Regions from separate parts of the Pantoea sp. GW821-FHT03E06 genome, predicted to be linked through region 1. Evidence: predicted binding sites of a transcription regulator. Region 1 holds the regulator's gene; each other region holds the start of a gene.
What was found. The regulator sigma-54, encoded in region 1, starts transcription at its own class of promoters, with help from an activator protein. The targets are predictions, from matches to a motif close to GTTGGCACANNTTTCGCTNT.
Positions count from the first base shown of each region.

Region 2: the regulator sigma-54 is predicted to act here: its motif matches at 1,904-1,923, upstream of glnK (P-II family nitrogen regulator).
Region 3: the regulator sigma-54 is predicted to act here: its motif matches at 2,258-2,277, upstream of glnA (glutamate--ammonia ligase).
Region 4: the regulator sigma-54 is predicted to act here: its motif matches at 1,599-1,618, upstream of AC07WB_RS03990 (gamma-glutamyltransferase family protein).

Region 1 covers NZ_JBWKUG010000001.1:503,685-508,050, reverse strand. Annotated here, with positions in the region: gene lptC (LPS export ABC transporter periplasmic protein LptC) at 1-521, shown strand, start outside; gene lptA (lipopolysaccharide ABC transporter substrate-binding protein LptA) at 490-1,044, shown strand; gene lptB (LPS export ABC transporter ATP-binding protein) at 1,050-1,775, shown strand; gene rpoN (RNA polymerase factor sigma-54) at 1,824-3,263, shown strand; gene hpf (ribosome hibernation promoting factor) at 3,285-3,572, shown strand; gene ptsN (PTS IIA-like nitrogen regulatory protein PtsN) at 3,732-4,214, shown strand; gene rapZ (RNase adapter RapZ) at 4,267-4,366, shown strand, end outside.
Region 2 covers NZ_JBWKUG010000001.1:1,056,817-1,061,182, forward strand. Annotated here, with positions in the region: gene AC07WB_RS04795 (SmdB family multidrug efflux ABC transporter permease/ATP-binding protein) at 1-1,717, shown strand, start outside; gene glnK (P-II family nitrogen regulator) at 1,977-2,315, shown strand; gene amtB (ammonium transporter AmtB) at 2,349-3,638, shown strand; gene tesB (acyl-CoA thioesterase II) at 3,709-4,366, opposite strand, start outside.
Region 3 covers NZ_JBWKUG010000001.1:4,128,415-4,132,780, forward strand. Annotated here, with positions in the region: gene typA (ribosome-dependent GTPase TypA) at 165-1,985, opposite strand; gene glnA (glutamate--ammonia ligase) at 2,425-3,834, shown strand; gene glnL (nitrogen regulation protein NR(II)) at 4,095-4,366, shown strand, end outside.
Region 4 covers NZ_JBWKUG010000001.1:881,067-885,432, reverse strand. Annotated here, with positions in the region: gene AC07WB_RS04000 (transporter substrate-binding domain-containing protein) at 1-498, opposite strand, end outside; gene hpxU (MurR/RpiR family transcriptional regulator HpxU) at 691-1,530, opposite strand; gene AC07WB_RS03990 (gamma-glutamyltransferase family protein) at 1,827-3,413, shown strand; gene hpxX (oxalurate catabolism protein HpxX) at 3,426-3,611, shown strand; gene AC07WB_RS03980 (AtzE family amidohydrolase) at 3,608-4,366, shown strand, end outside.

The DNA.
Region 1 (4,366 bases):
TCGGCTGGAATCTCACCAACCAGGATGACAACAAAACGCCGGTGGCGACGAACAATCAAGAGCCAACGTATACCAGCGAAAAATCCAATACTGTGGTGTATAACCCCACAGGCGCACTGGGTTATAAGCTGGTGTCAGATAAAGTGACCTACTTTTCAGCCGATGAGGTAAGTTGGTTCGATAATCCGGTGATGACCACCTATGACGAAAACAAAGTGCCGACGTGGTCAGCGCGTGCTGACAAGGCAAAGCTGACTAAAGATCGTATGCTTTACCTTTACGGCAATGTCGTCGTCAATACGTTGACCCAGGATTCACAGCTTGAGCGCATTCTTACCGATAACGCTCAGGTAAATTTGGTCACCCAGGACGTGACGTCTGACGATAAAGTCACCCTTTTTGGCCGCAGTTTTAATTCCACTGGCATGAAAATGCGCGGCAATTTACGGACGAAAAATGCTGAGCTGCTTGAAAAGGTCAAAACTTCCTATGAAATCCAAAATGAACCAAAACAGCCTTAAGTTATTGCTGGTGAGTGCCCTGCTGGCAACGAGTTTGCCCGCCCTGGCGCTGACCGGCGACTCAGACAAGCCCGTTAATATTGACTCCGTTAATCAGGCGCTGGACCTGCAAGGCAACGTCGCGACCTTTACCGGCAACGTGATTGTTACCCAGGGTTCGATCAAGATTACCGCCGATAAAGTCGTGGTCACACGTCCTGGCGGCGACAGCAAGAAAACCATCGTTGATGCCTATGGTAATCCTGCCACCTTTTACCAAATGCAGGACAGCGGCAAGCCGGTTCAGGGCCATGCCAGTAAACTGCACTACGAATTGGCGAACGACTTTGTTGAGCTGACGGGCAATGCCTTTATTCAGCAGCAGGACAGCAATATTAAAGGCGATCGTATCACTTACCTGGTGAAAGAGCAGAAAATGCAGGCATTTAGCCAGGGTGAAAGTAAGCGTGTGACCACCGTTCTGGTACCGTCGCAGCTGCAGGATAAAAACGGCTCGTCCGCGAGCCCTAAAAAGAGTAACTGATTGCTATGGCCACACTGATCGCTGAAAACCTGGCGAAAGCCTACAAAGGCCGCCGCGTGGTGGAAGATGTTAGTCTGCAGGTAAAATCCGGCGAGATTGTCGGCCTGCTGGGCCCAAATGGTGCCGGTAAAACCACCACGTTTTACATGGTGGTTGGCATTGTGCCGCGCGATGCCGGCCGCATCGTGATTGATGATGAAGACATCAGCATTTTGCCGCTGCATGCACGCGCACGCCGCGGCATCGGCTATTTACCTCAGGAAGCCTCGATTTTCCGCCGCTTGAGCGTGTACGACAATCTGATGGCGGTGCTGCAGATTCGCGATGATCTGACCGAAGAGCAGCGCCAGGATCGTGCTAACGAACTGATGGAAGAGTTCCACATCGCGCATCTGCGTGACAGCATGGGCCAGGCGTTATCGGGCGGTGAGCGCCGTCGTGTGGAGATTGCGCGCGCGCTGGCGGCTAATCCGAAGTTTATCCTGCTGGATGAGCCTTTTGCCGGCGTTGACCCCATCTCCGTTATCGATATCAAGAAAATCATTGAGCATTTGCGTGACAGCGGCCTTGGCGTGCTGATTACCGACCACAACGTGCGTGAAACCCTCGCGGTGTGTGAACGCGCTTATATTGTTAGCCAGGGGCATTTGATTGCCCATGGCACACCTGATGAAATTCTTGTAGATGAGCAGGTTAAGCGTGTTTATTTGGGCGAAGAGTTCAGACTCTGATAAGGTGTCGTAACACCCTACGTTTGCTTAGGAAATTCTAACCGAATTATGAAGCAAGGTTTGCAACTCAGGCTCAGCCAACAGCTGGCGATGACACCACAGTTGCAGCAAGCTATCCGCTTGCTGCAACTCTCTACGCTTGAACTCCAGCAAGAACTCCAACTGGCGCTGGAAAGCAATCCGCTGCTTGAACAAACCGATCTGCATGAAGAAGTCGATGCGCGCGAATTTCAGGATCAGGAAAGTGATTCACTAGATACGCGTGAAGCACTTGAACAGAAAGATATGCCCGAAGAGTTGCCGCTCGATGCCACCTGGGACGAAATCTACACCGCGGGAACCCCTTCAGGCACAGGTACCGACTACCAGGACGATGAGCTGCCGATCTATCAGGGCGAAACCACCCAATCGCTGCAGGATTATCTGATGTGGCAGGTTGAGTTAACGCCTTTTAGCGATACGGACCGCGCGATTGCCACCTCGATTGTCGATGCCATTGACGATACCGGTTATCTCACCGTCACTATACAAGACATTTATGACAGTATTGGTGATGAAGAGTTGACGCTGGAAGAAGTCGAAGCCGTGCTTAAGCGCGTGCAACGTTTCGATCCCGTTGGCGTAGGTGCGCGCGACTTACGTGATTGTCTGTTAGTACAGCTCTCTCAATATTCGTCCGCAACACCTATGCTGGCGGAAGCCCGTTTGATTGTCAGCGAGCATCTCGATCTGTTGGCTAACCATGATTTCCGCAGTCTGATGCGCGTGACGCGTCTCAAAGAAGAGATACTGAAAGACGCGATGCTGCTGATTCAGTCGCTCGATCCGCGTCCGGGTCAATCGATCAACACCAGCGAACCAGAATATGTTATTCCTGATGTTCTGGTGCGCAAAATCAGCAAGCGCTGGACAGTTGAACTCAACTCAGACAGCATGCCGCGCCTGAAAATCAACCAGCAGTATGCTGCGATGGGCGGTGCCGGACGTAACGAAAGCGATAATCAGTTTATCCGCAGTAATTTGCAGGAAGCCAAATGGCTGATTAAGAGCCTCGAGAGCCGTAACGATACGCTGCTCAAAGTGACACGCTGTATCGTTGAGCAACAGCAGGCATTTTTTGAGCAGGGCGAGGAGTATATGCGCCCGATGGTGCTGGCAGATATCGCCCAGGCCGTTGATATGCACGAGTCCACCATTTCACGCGTGACCACGCAGAAATACTTGCACAGTCCGCGCGGCATCTTTGAGTTGAAATATTTTTTCTCCAGCCACGTCAACACCGAGGGCGGCGGCGAAGCCTCCTCCACGGCGATTCGCGCACTGGTGAAAAAATTGATCTCCGCGGAAAATCCCGCAAAACCCTTGAGCGACAGCAAACTGACCTCCATGTTATCTGAACAGGGCATCATGGTAGCGCGACGTACGGTTGCTAAATATCGCGAGTCTTTATCTATACCGCCATCAAACCAGCGCAAACAATTGGTTTGACCGAACGAAGAAGGAAGACCTATGCAGCTAAACCTGACCGGACTTAACGTTGAGATTACCGAACCTCTGCGTGAATTTGTAAATACCAAATTTGCCAAACTGGAACACTATTTTGATCATATCAATCAGGTTTATATTGTTCTAAAAGTAGAGAAGGTGACGCAGGTTGCGGACGCAACACTGCACGTCAACGGCGGAGAGCTGCACGCCACATCGGAAGCGGAAGACATGTACGCGGCCATCGACGGGTTAATCGATAAGCTTTCCCGTCAGCTGACCAAACATAAAGACAAACTGAAAAAACACTAACCTTCACGCTTGCAGAGTGCTGACTGATTCGGCACTTAGAGCAAAATGGGGCGGGTTTAACCGCCCCGTTTTGTCATCTGCGCAAGCGCCAACGGGCGAACCGCAATGCAGTTAATTGCCTGATCCCCGCGGCTATGTGAACTCGCAAGTGAAACGATGATGAACAACGATCTGACACTGGAATTGAGCTCGGTCCTTTCACTGGACTGTACCCGTAGCGGCGTACACTGCCAGAGTAAAAAACGCGCGCTGGAAATTATCAGCGAGCTAGCAGCGAAGCAGCTCAATCTGCCGCACCAGACGCTTTTCGAAGCAATCCTGACCCGCGAACGCATGGGCAGTACCGGCATTGGCAACGGCATTGCTATCCCACACGGCAAGTTGGAAGAAGATACATTGCGCGCCGTAGGGGTGTTTATCAGCCTTGATCAGCCCATCGCTTTCGATGCGGTTGATAACCAGCCGGTTGACCTGCTGTTTGCCCTTCTGGTACCCGCGGACCAGTGTAAAACCCACTTGCACACGCTTTCGCTTGTTGCTAAACGCCTGGCGGACAAAACGGTCTGCCGCCGTTTACGTGCAGCACAGAGCGATGAAGAGCTCTACGCCATTATCACAGAAGCTCAGGAAGCACACTCTTAAGCGTAAAACACTTTTACCGGCCAGTTCGCCGGTTTAAAACGGGAGAAATGTGATGGTGCTGATGATCGTTAGCGGTCGGTCAGGCTCAGGAAAATCGGTTGCGCTCCGTGCTCTTGAAGACATGGGCTTTTACTGTGTCGATAACCTTCCGG
Region 2 (4,366 bases), 550 kb from region 1:
GTGGCGTAAATCGCTGTGGCTGGCAGTAGGAATGCTGTGGATTGCAGCTGCTGCGGAAGTTACCGGGCCCGTGCTGGTCAGCTACTTTATCGATAATCTGGTGGCGAAACATCAGATGCCGTGGGGGATTGCGGCTGGGCTGCTGGTGAGCTTCGTTCTACTGCAATTGCTGGCGGCCGGTTTGCACTATTTTCAGGCGCTGCTGTTTAACCGTGCGGCCATTGGCGTAGTGCAGCAGCTGCGCGTTGATGTGATGAACGCGGCGCTGCGTCAACCGCTCAGCGCTTTTGATACGCAGCCGGTCGGACAAATAATCTCGCGCGTCACTAATGACACCGAAGTGATCAAAGATCTTTACGTCACCGTGGTCGCCACCGTATTGCGTGCTGCTGCGCTGATTGGTGCGATGCTGGTGGCGATGTTCTCGCTTGATTGGCGTATGGCGCTGGTGGCGCTGGTGATTTTCCCGCTGGTGCTGACGGTGATGATGATTTATCAACGCTTCAGTACGCCAATTGCCCGCCGCGTGCGCAGCTATCTGGCCGACATTAATAACGGTTTCAATGAAGTGATCAACGGCATGAGCGTGATCCAACAGTTTCGCCAGCAGGCACGTTTTGGTGAGCGCATGGGCGAAGCGAGTCGTTCGCACTATCTGGCGCGGATGGAAACGCTGCGGCTGGACGGTTTTCTGTTGCGTCCGTTGCTGAGCTTGTTCTCCGCCATGATTCTGTGCGGTTTGTTGATGCTGTTTAGCTTCGCCACGCCGGGCGTGTTTGAGGTTGGCGTGCTTTATGCGTTCATCACGTATCTTGGCCGACTCAATGAACCCTTGATTGAATTAACTACGCAGCAGTCGATGCTGCAACAGGCGGTGGTATCAGGCGAACGCATTTTTGAACTGATGGATGCCGTGCAGCAAGGCTACGGCGCAGATGATCGGCCGCTGGCGTCAGGAGAGATTTCCCTGCGCGATGTGAGCTTTGCTTATCGTGATAACCGCGACGTACTGAGCAATATTAATCTTGACGTGCCAGCGCGCAATTTTGTGGCGCTGGTTGGGCATACCGGCAGCGGGAAAAGTACCTTAGCCAACCTGTTAATGGGCTATTATCCGGTAACACGCGGCACTATCGAACTGGATGGTCGTCCGTTGCCGCTGCTATCACACGCAGCCCTGCGCCAAAGCATCGCCATGGTGCAGCAGGATCCGGTGGTGCTGGCAGATTCGTTGCTGGCCAACGTCCGCTTAGGGCGCGACATCCCAGAAGAGCAAGTGTGGCAAGCGCTGGAAACCGTGCAGCTGGCATCGCTGGCGCGCAGCATGTCTGATGGGATTTACACGCGCCTTGGCGAGCAGGGCAATAACCTCTCGGTTGGACAGAAACAGCTGCTGGCACTGGCGCGCGTGCTGGTGTCATTGCCGCAGATTCTGATCCTTGATGAAGCCACTGCCAATATCGATTCCGGGACTGAGCAAGCAATTCAACACGCATTACGCGCTCTGCGGCAGCACAGTACGTTGGTGGTGATTGCACACCGGCTTTCCACCATCACGGAAGCCGACCAGATTTTAGTGCTGCACCGTGGACAGGTGGTTGAGCGCGGTACGCATACTGAATTGCTGGCTCAGCAGGGACGTTATTGGCAAATGTATCAGCTGCAGCAGGCTGGCGATGAACTCGCAGCGGGCATTCCCGTACATGCTGAAGGGTGATCTGCACCTTTTTTGCACAGTTTTATCGGAATGTTCTGTATTGATGCACTGCTTTGAGGCTGTGGGCACCAGAACAGTGCAACTTTGCAACACCTTACTCTTTCCCTCTGCCAAAATTGCGTCGCGCTTCACATAACGAAGCGTGATGCAGCGCGCCTATTCTACTGACATTCCACTTTTTTTATTTATGGCACAGCCTTTGCTTATATCCCTACGTGTCCGCGAAGACTCACTCAATTTCTTATCCGGAGGGGAACGTATGAAGCTGGTTACCGTGGTAATCAAACCATTTAAGCTGGAGGACGTGCGTGAAGCCTTATCCTCTATTGGCATTCAGGGACTGACAGTGACCGAAGTTAAAGGTTTTGGTCGCCAGAAAGGTCACGCAGAGCTTTATCGCGGTGCCGAGTACAGCGTTAACTTCCTGCCAAAAGTAAAAATTGATATCGCTATTGCGGACGATCAACTCGACGAAGTGGTCGATGTTATCAGCAAAGCCGCTTATACCGGCAAAATTGGCGACGGCAAGATTTTCGTCGCGGAACTGCAGCGCGTCATTCGTATTCGCACCGGCGAGACCGACGAAGCAGCACTGTAACTGGGGCTCTGAATTGTGATGGGATGGAAAGAAATGAATAAAGTAATGACGAAGTTGGGCCTCACCAGCCTCGCGCTGTTACCCTCGCTGGCCATGGCGGCCGCGCCTGCCGTAGCCGATAAAGCCGATAATGCCTTTATGATGATCTGTACCGCGCTGGTACTGTTCATGTCCATTCCGGGTATCGCTTTGTTCTACGGCGGTTTGATCCGCGGTAAGAACGTGCTCTCCATGCTGACCCAGGTTGCCGTGACTTTCTCGCTGGTATGCGTGCTGTGGGTGATTTATGGCTACTCACTGGCCTTCAGTGAAGGCAACGCCTTCTTCGGGAACTTCCAGTGGGCGATGCTGAAGAATATTGAGCTGAAAGCCGTGATGGGCAGTTTCTACCAATATATTCACGTGGCTTTCCAGGCATCATTTGCCTGTATCACCGTCGGTCTGATTGTGGGCGCTCTGGCAGAACGTATTCGCTTCTCTGCGGTGCTGATTTTCGTCGTCGTGTGGTTGACGCTGGCTTACCTGCCAATCGCACACATGGTGTGGGCGGGCGGCTTGCTGGCACAAGATGGCGCGCTCGATTTTGCAGGTGGTACCGTTGTCCATATCAATGCCGCAGTTGCTGGTTTGGTGGGGGCTTACCTGGTTGGCAAGCGTGCAGGGTTCGGTAAAGAAGCGTTCAAACCGCATAACCTGCCGATGGTGTTCCTCGGTACTGCGATCCTGTACGTCGGTTGGTTTGGTTTTAATGCCGGTTCAGCTTCCTCTGCGAACGAAATCGCTGCGCTGGCCTTCCTGAATACCGTCGTGGCAACTGCGGGCGCTGTTTTGTCGTGGGTGTTTGGCGAATGGGCGGTGCGTGGTAAACCTTCTCTGTTGGGGGCGTGCTCAGGTTTCATCGCGGGTCTGGTGGCGATTACTCCTGCCTGTGGTTACGTTGGTGTCGGCGGCGCGCTGATCATCGGCCTGGCGGGTGGCTTAGCCGGTCTGTGGGGCGTGACGACGCTGAAAAGATGGCTGCGCGTTGATGACCCGTGTGATGTGTTCGGTGTGCACGGCGTATGCGGTATCCTCGGCTGTATCCTGACGGGTGTATTTGCCTCCTCTTCATTGGGCGGCGTGGGCTACGCAGAAGGCGTGACCATGGGACATCAGGTTTGGGTGCAGTTGTTCAGCGTTGGTGTAACCATCGTCTGGACCGCAGTTGTTGCCTTTATCGGCTTCAAACTGGCGGATATGATTGTTGGCCTGCGTGTTCCGGAAGATCAGGAACGTGAAGGTTTGGATGTGAACAGCCACGGCGAGAACGCTTACAACCAGTAAGTATCGGGCTGAAGAAGAGCAGTGCGCTAAAACTATAAAAAGTACAAGGGGCGATGATTTCGCCCCTTTTTTATGCGTCGCGTTGGCGCATCACGCCTTCCTGTACCGTGGTTGCCACAAGGGTGCCATCCTGCTTGTAAAATTCACCGCGCACAAAGCCCCGTGCGCTGGACGCAGAGGTACTTACCACGCTGTACAGCAGCCATTCTGATAAGTCGAACGGGCGATGGAACCACATAGAGTGATCGATGGTGGCGACTTGCATATCGGCCTCAAGGAAGCCTTTGCCGTGCGGCTGCAGAGCAACGGGTAAGAAGTTGAGATCGGAAGCATAACCCAGCAAGTATTGGTGAATACGGCGATCTTCTGGCAGCTCGCCGTTGGCGCGGATCCACACCTGGCGAACCGGTTCGTCAACGTGCCCTTTTAGCGGGTTGTGAATCTGCACGGGGCGGATATCGAGTGGACGTTCGGCGAGGAATTTTTCTTTCAGCTTGAGCGGCAAGTGCGCGGCCAGCTTTTTCGCTAAGTCTTGTTCCGAGGGGAGATTTTCCGGGCCCGGCACCTGCGGCATGCTGTTTTGATGTTCGAAACCACTTTCGGGCGCCTGGAATGAGGCCGTCATGTAAAAGATCGGCTGACCATTCTGTACCGCACTTACGCGGCGAGCGCTGAAGCTTTTACCGTCACGCAGCGTTTCAACATCATAAATGATAGCTTTATGGCTA
Region 3 (4,366 bases), 3.6 Mb from region 1:
CCCTGGATCGTTAACTCTAGCGGTAAAAGCGTGAGCTGAACAGGGATGAGAGGCGGGAAATCAGCATTCTGGAAGCGAAGGCAAAGTTCATCAGGCGAGCGTTGCAGCGGATTGCAGGCATAAAAAAGCCCCGCAGTGCGGGGCTCAATATCAGACTGATTCGCTTAGTCTTTGCTGCCACGAGAAGAACGCTTACGATCGTTCTCGGTCAGGTGACGTTTACGAATACGTACTGACAGCGGAGTCACTTCTACCAGTTCGTCATCATCGATGAACTCGATAGCCTGCTCCAGCGTCATTTTCTGCGGTGGAACCAGAGTGGTTGCTTCGTCAGTACCTGACGCACGCATGTTGGTCAGTTTCTTACCGGTCAGACAGTTTACTGTCAGGTCGTTAGAACGGCTGTGAATACCGATGATCTGGCCTTCATACACTTCCGCACCGTGACCCAGGAACAGCTTACCGCGATCCTGCAGACCGAACAGGGCGAACGCTACCGCTTTACCCTGACCGTTCGAGATCAGTACGCCGTTCTGACGCTGACCCACTTCGCCCGGACGCACGTCGTCGTAGTGGCTGAAGGTGGAGTACAGCAGACCGGTACCAGAAGTCATGGTCATGAATTCGTTACGGAAGCCGATCAGGCCACGGCTTGGGATCATGTAGTCGAGACGTACACGGCCTTTGCCATCAGGATCCATATTTTTCAGATCGCCTTTACGCTCACCCATTGCCTGCATCACAGAACCCTGATGGGTCTCTTCGATGTCGAGGGTGACGTTTTCGAATGGCTCCTGCTTACGGCCTTCATGCTCACGGAAGATAACTTTCGGACGGGATACCGCCAGCTCGAAACCTTCACGACGCATGTTTTCGATCAGCACCGACAAGTGCAGCTCACCACGACCTGACACGCGGAACGCATCAGAATCTTCGGTTTCTTCAACGCGCAGTGCCACGTTGTGTACCAGCTCTTTATTCAGACGCTCCAGGATCTGGCGCGACGTCACGAACTTACCTTCTTTACCGCAGAACGGCGAGGTGTTGACGTTGAAGAACATGGTTACGGTTGGTTCATCGACGCTCAGGGCCGGCAGCGCTTCCACATTCTGCGTGTCGCAGATGGTGTCAGAGATGTTCAGCTCGCCCAGGCCGGTAATAGCGATGATATCGCCCGCTTCCGCCAGGGTGCTTTCGATACGTTCCAGACCCAAATGGCCCAGTACTTTACCGACTTTACCGTTACGGGTTTTGCCTTCGCTATCAATGATAGTGACCTGCTGGTTCGGCTTAACGGTACCGCGCTTGATGCGGCCGATGCCGATCACGCCCAGATAGTTGTTGTAGTCCAGCTGCGAGATCTGCATCTGCAGTGGCGCTTCAACTTCAACCTGAGGTGGAGAAACGTGGTCGACGATCGCCTGATACAGCGGGGTCATGTCGTCAGCCATGTCGGTGTGTTCCAGACCCGCGATACCATTCAACGCCGAAGCGAAGATGATCGGGAAGTCCAGCTGCTCGTCAGTCGCATCCAGGTTAACGAACAGGTCAAATACCTGATCAACAACCCAGTCAGGACGCGCGCCCGGACGGTCAACTTTGTTGATAACCACAATCGGCTTCAAACCATGAGCAAATGCTTTCTTGGTTACGAAGCGGGTTTGCGGCATAGGGCCATCCATCGCATCTACAACCAGCAGCACCGAATCCACCATGGACATGACGCGCTCCACTTCACCACCGAAGTCGGCGTGTCCTGGGGTATCAACGATGTTGATACGGTAATCATTCCATTTGATGGCGGTGTTTTTTGCGAGGATGGTAATCCCACGCTCTTTCTCCAAATCGTTGGAGTCCATTACGCGCTCAGTCGCTTCGGTACGAGCATCAAAAGTACCGGACTGTTGTAGCAGCTTGTCAACCAGGGTGGTCTTACCATGGTCAACGTGCGCGATGATGGCGATGTTACGCAAATTTTCGATCACAGCTTTGCCTCAGGCATTATAGAAATAACGCGGTATTGTACACGGATTAAGCGGAAGACTGAACATGATCACAGATTTCGCCGAAAGTTTCTCGTAGCGCTGGTTTTTAGCACCATTTACGGTGCATTAATCTGCACTGCGGTGGCGTTTTGCACCAATTTGGTGCTTATCTTCATCCGTGTTGCACCACAACAATGCAGGAAATCCATCCTGGTGCAGCCTTCGACTCACGAAAGCGCGCATTGTAGCGCCATTTTCGCCATTGTCATAAAGTTGGCACAGAATTCGCTTTATCTATTTCAAGCGATAACGACAGTTATAAAACGGTTGAAAGAGCTTGCCGAGATCTTTGGTTAGGAGTGGTCAGCAGTAGTGGCGCATTCCCGGCAACGAAGTTCTCTCACCATGACGATAATGACCATTTCCAGGAGAGTTGAGTATGTCCGCTGAACACGTTCTCTCGATGATGAACGAGCATGAAGTTAAGTTTGTTGACCTGCGTTTTACCGATACCAAAGGTAAAGAACAGCACGTTACTATCCCTGCTCACCAGGTTAACGCTGACTTCTTCGAAGAAGGCAAAATGTTCGATGGCTCCTCCATCGGTGGCTGGAAAGGCATTAACGAATCAGACATGGTGCTGATGCCGGATGCAACCACTGCAGTGATGGATCCGTTCTTCGAAGACTCGACCCTGATCATCCGTTGCGACATCCTTGAGCCAGGCACACTGCAGGGCTACGATCGTGACCCGCGCTCCATTGCTAAGCGTGCAGAAGAGTTCCTGCGTTCTTCCGGCATCGCGGATACCGTGCTGTTTGGACCAGAGCCAGAGTTCTTCCTGTTCGATGATATCCGTTTCGGTTCTTCTACTTCAGGTTCACACGTTGCTATCGATGATATCGAAGCCGCATGGAACACCGGTAAAGAGTACGAAGGCGGTAACAAAGGTCACCGTCCAGGTCTGAAAGGCGGTTACTTCCCAGTGCCACCGGTTGACTCCGCGCAGGACATCCGTTCTGCCATGTGTCTGACCATGGAGCAAATGGGCCTGGTGGTTGAAGCACATCACCACGAAGTCGCCACTGCTGGTCAGAACGAAGTGGCAACCCGCTTCAACACCATGACCAAAAAAGCGGACGAAATTCAGATCTACAAATATGTGGTGCACAACGTTGCTCACGCGTACGGCAAAACGGCAACCTTCATGCCTAAGCCAATGTTCGGCGATAACGGTTCTGGTATGCACTGCCACATGTCCCTGTCAAAAGGCGGCGTGAACCTGTTCTCTGGCGACAAGTACGGCGGCCTGTCTGAAACTGCTCTGTTCTACATCGGCGGTATCATCAAGCACGCTAAAGCGATCAACGCCCTGGCAAACCCAACCACCAACTCATACAAGCGTCTGGTCCCAGGCTACGAAGCACCGGTTATGCTGGCTTACTCTGCCCGTAACCGTTCTGCTTCTATCCGTATCCCAGTGGTTGCTAGCCCGAAAGCACGCCGTATCGAAGCACGCTTCCCGGATCCAGCGGCTAACCCATACCTGGCCTTCACCGCGCTGCTGATGGCGGGTCTTGATGGTGTTATCAACAAGATCCACCCTGGCGATGCGATGGACAAAAACCTGTATGACCTGCCACCGGAAGAAGAAGCTGAGATTCCAAAAGTTGCAGGTTCTCTGGAAGAAGCACTGAACGCACTGAACGAAGACCGCGAGTTCCTGACCCGTGGCGGCGTGTTCACTGATGACGCCATCGATGCTTACATCGAACTGCGTAAAGCCGACAATGACCGCGTGCGTATGACTCCGCACCCCGTTGAGTTCGAGCTGTACTACAGCGTTTAATCAGCATTAAAGATTCGCGGACTTTGCATCGCCGCAAGGCGGCAATCGAGAGGATCCCGGGGAGCTGAGATAACTCAGTGACTCGGGGGAACGAGTGCAGCCAACGCAGCGGGGTGTAAAAGACGCCGAAGATTTTATATTGCCGTGGAAACTTTAGCCCATCTCCGGATGGGCTTTTTTCTCCGCGTATTCATGGTTCGAAGCACAGATTTCCGTCCTGTAAGGCTATAATGCACTAAATTAGTGCAGAGGAACGCTGTATGGCAACTGGCACGCTGCCCGACGCGGGGCAGATTCTCAACTCCCTAATCAACAGTATTTTGCTGGTCGATAACGATTTAGTTATCCATTACGCCAATCCGGCGGCTCAGCAATTACTGGCGCAAAGCTCACGTAAATTGTTCGGCACGCCATTACCGGAATTAACCGGCTATTTTTCGCTGAATATTGAGGTGATGAGCGAGAGTCTCGGGGCTGGCCAGGGCTTTACCGATAGCGAAGTCACCTTAGTGGTGGATGGCCGCGCGCACAT
Region 4 (4,366 bases), 380 kb from region 1:
ACGCTTCACCTGCGCGTCTTTTGGCGCGATATCGCTTAACACCATGTCTTCCACCGCACCGCGCGTCACACCGATGGATTTACCGCTGAGTGCCGCCGCATCCTTCAGCGTGTCGCCTTTCGGACCAAATACGCCGAGGAAGAACGGCGCGTAGGCGCGGGTGAAATCGATCACTTTCTCGCGCTCGGCGTTTTTGCCCATGCTGGAAATCACCAGATCGACTTTATCGGTTTGCAGATAGGGCACGCGGTTGGCGCTGGAAACCGGCACCAGCTGCAACTTCAGTTTCATCTGTTTGGCGAGGTACTTCGCCATATCAATATCGTAGCCCTGCGGCTGCAAATCGGTGCCCACCGAGCCGAACGGCGGGAAATCCTGCGGTACCGCCACGCGAATCACGCCACGCTTCTGGATATCCTGCAACTGATCGGCCATCGCGCTACCGACCTGCGCCATCAGCAAAGCCGCGCCCGCTACCGCTAATAATACTTTTTTCATTATGCACCCCGGTGAGTTTACGTGAAACAAAAGATTCTTGATGAATCATTCTGCAACTAATGTGCCAACCGCAGCGTCAGGGAAAGAAAGAGGAAAAAATGAGGTTTTACTGAATACAAGGCGAAAAAAACGGGCATAGCGCCCGTGGAAGTTAACGATCTAAAACAGTGCAACGCACCAAAATGGCGCCCGTTAACGGTGTTCCAGCTCGTCGAGATGCTGATAAAGATCGGCGATTTGATGGATGCGCTGACGCCCCTGCGACAACATTTCATGTAGCAAAGCGTTGGCCAGCAGATTAATCAGGCTCATGGCGGAGGCGTAGCTATCAAAGGCGGAAACGCTATCGAGCGATGCACACAGCTGCCAGCGCGCCAGCGTAATGATGCCCTGCGCCTGCGGCTCACACAGCGCCAGCACCGGAATGTTGCTCTGCTGCAGCTGCTGCATCAGCGGACGAATGATGCGCGGGCGGCGGCGAAACGCCATCACCACTACAATGTCCTCCGGCGTGATGTCCACCAGCTCTTCGCCCAGCGTCTGGCCCGGCTGCGGCAGGACATGCACCTGTGGACGCGCCTGCATCAGCTGCTGACGCAGGTGCAGCGCCACCGGATACGCGTTGCGCATGCCGATGATAAACACCCGTTTAGCCACGCCCAGCGCCGCAATCACCTCACCGAACTGCTGCGGATCGATGCTGTTGACCCACTGCGTGAGGTTGGCCATTTCCTGCTTATAGTGGCGCGACAGCAAGGTGTTGCCCTGCACCGCATCGCGATTGTCGGTGAGCGGCATGCCGCTCTGGCGCAGGATGCGCAGTTCATCGCGCATGTCCTTGTATTTTTCGTAACCGAGACGCTTGAATAAACGACTGACCGTGGCCTTTGAGACACCGCTCAATCGCGCCAGCTCGGCGCTGTTGTAGCTGATCAGGTCATCAAAATGGTCAAATACGAAGTCGGCAATGCGCTGCTCCTGCGGCGACAGTTGCGGATAGTGACTACGAAGTCGTTCATCAAGTTGTTTCATCATCGGTCCTGTAACTTTTGTTTCATCACAAGCTAGCATAAATCGATCCAGATTGATGTCCGAGCAAAACTGGAACAGCTCTTGCTTAGGTTTATGCAGGATCTGCCAGGTGCGCATAAATGCGCACCCTACAAAACCTGCACCGTGCTGTTGTAGGGTCGCATTCGTGGCGAACAGCGGCCAGGTGCGCATAAATGCGCACCCTACAAAACCTGCACCGTGCTGTTGTAGGGTCGCCATTTATGGCGACCCCTGTCAGATGCACCCTACAAGTAATTACAGAGAAAGAGTTCACTATGATACAGAGCAATATGGCGCCGTTAGGCATGGCCGTTACGCCGCATCATCTTGCCAGCGAAAGCGCGTTAGCGGTGCTGCGTGAAGGCGGCAGCGCAATTGAAGCGATGGTGGCTGCGGCCGCCACCATCGCCGTGGTCTATCCGCACATGAACGGTTTGGGCGGCGACGGCTTCTGGCTGGTGGTGCCACCTAACGGCGATCCCATCGCCATTGACGCCAGCGGCGCGGCCGGTTCGCTGGCGCATGTCGATTTCTATCACGGCGAAACCCATATTCCGCATCGCGGGCCGAAAGCGGCATTAACCGTTGCCGGCACCGTGAGCGGCTGGCAGGAAGCCTTAACGCTGGCGCAGGAACTCGGTGCCGCGCCGCTGCCGTTAACGCGCCTGCTGCGCGATGCGATTCGTTACGCTGCCGACGGCATTCCGGTCACCGCTTCGCAAGCCGCCGCTACTGCTGCCAAGCAGCAGGAGTTACAGCATCAGCCCGGTTTCGCCGCCACGTTCCTGCCAGATGGCAACGTACCGACTGCGGGCAGCCGCTTTACCCAACCGGCGCTGGCCAATACGCTGAGCATGCTGTGCGATCACGGGCTGGAGAGTTTTTATCGCGGCGAACTGGCGCACCATCTGGCGCGCGAAATGACCGCACTTGGGATGCCGATCACCCTGGAAGATTTGCAAACCCACCAAGCGCGGCGCTGCACGCCACTGCATCTGGCACACAGCGAAGGCGATATCTGGAACATGACGCCGCCGACGCAGGGTTTGGTGTCGCTGGCGATCCTCGGCATTACCGATCGGCTCGCTATGGCAGACGCCGATGAGGCACAAACCGTGCACCGCATCGTTGAAGCCACCAAAAAAGCCTTCGCGCTGCGCGACCAGCACATCACCGATCCGCGCCACATCGACATTAATGTGCAGAGCCTGCTGGACGCCGAACATCTCAGCACGCTGGCGGCACAGGTAGACGACAGGCAAGCCGCGTCGTGGGGCACCGGGCGCGGACCCGGCGACACGGTGTGGATGGGCGTGATGGACAGCAGCGGGCTGGCGGTCTCCTTTATCCAGAGCATCTACCACGAATTCGGCAGCGGCGTGGTATTGCCCGGCACCGGCATCACCTGGCAAAACCGTGGCGCTGCGTTCAGCCTGCAGCCCGACCATCTACTGGCGCTGCAGCCGGGCAAACAGCCTTTCCACACGCTTAATCCCGCCGCCGCGCGTCTTAAAGATGGCCGCACCATGGTGTATGGCTCAATGGGCGGCGACGGCCAGCCGCAAACCCAGGCGGCGATTTTCACGCGCCATGTGATTCAGGGGCAGCCGTTGCAACAGGCAGTGAGCGCGCCGCGCTGGCTGCTGGGCCGCACCTGGGGACAATCATCGGACTCGCTCAAGCTTGAAGCCCGCATCGCACCGGAAACGGTGCAGCAGCTGCGCGCGCTCGGCCATGAGGTGGAACTGCTGCCTGATTTCAGTGAAGTGGTCGGCCATGCGGGTGCCATCGTTCGACATAACAACGGCATGCTGGAAGGCGCGTTCGATCCGCGCAGCAACGGCAGCGCCGCCGGTTTCTAACGGAGATTATTGATGAGTTCACAACCGGACTGGGCCTCCTATATCGCCCAAATGGAGCAGATTCTGGCGCTGGAGCTGGACGATGCGCGCCGTGCCGAATTGCTGACGCAATTTAATCGCATCGCCGCGATGGCCGAGCCGCTGATGGCGCTGCCGCTCGACGATCGGCTGGAAGTGGCGGGAGTGTTCCATCCATGAAACTGTCGTCATTATCGATTAACGCCCTGCATCAGGCGCTCAGCCTGGGTGAAATTAGCGCCCGCGAGATCGCACAAACGACGCTGGCAGCGATTGAGCAACATAACCCGGCGCTCAACGCCTGGACCGAAGTGACCGGCCAACGCATGCTGCGTGAAGCCGAGCAACTCGATCGGCAACGCCAGCGCGGCGAGACATTAGCGCCGTTGGCCGGCATTCCGTATGCGGTAAAGAATCTGTTTGATGTCGCTGGACACAGCACTTTAGCCGGTGCCAGCCTGTTCAGCGATCGCGCCGCGGCACGCGAAGATGCCTGGGCGGTGAGCAAACTGCGTCAGTCCGGCGCGCTGCTCTCCGGTATGTTGAATATGGATGCCTACGCTTACGGCTTTACCACCGAAAACACCCATTATGGCGCGACGCACAACCCACGAGATCTAACCCGCGTGGCGGGCGGCTCGTCCGGCGGTTCGGCGGCGGCGGTTGCAGCGGGTTTGGTGCACTTTTCACTCGGCACCGACACTAACGGTTCGATCCGCGTACCCGCTTCGCTGTGCGGCATCTTCGGTTTAAAACCCACTTTTGGTCGCCTGTCGCGCAGCGGCAGCCATCCGTTTGTCGCCAGTCTCGATCACATCGGCCCGTTTGCCCGGTCGGTGGAAGATTTGAGCCTGGTGTATGACACTCTGCAAGGCGCCGACGCCAGCGATGCCTTCCAGGCCGCACAGCCGGTTGCGCCGGTCAGCGATTTACTG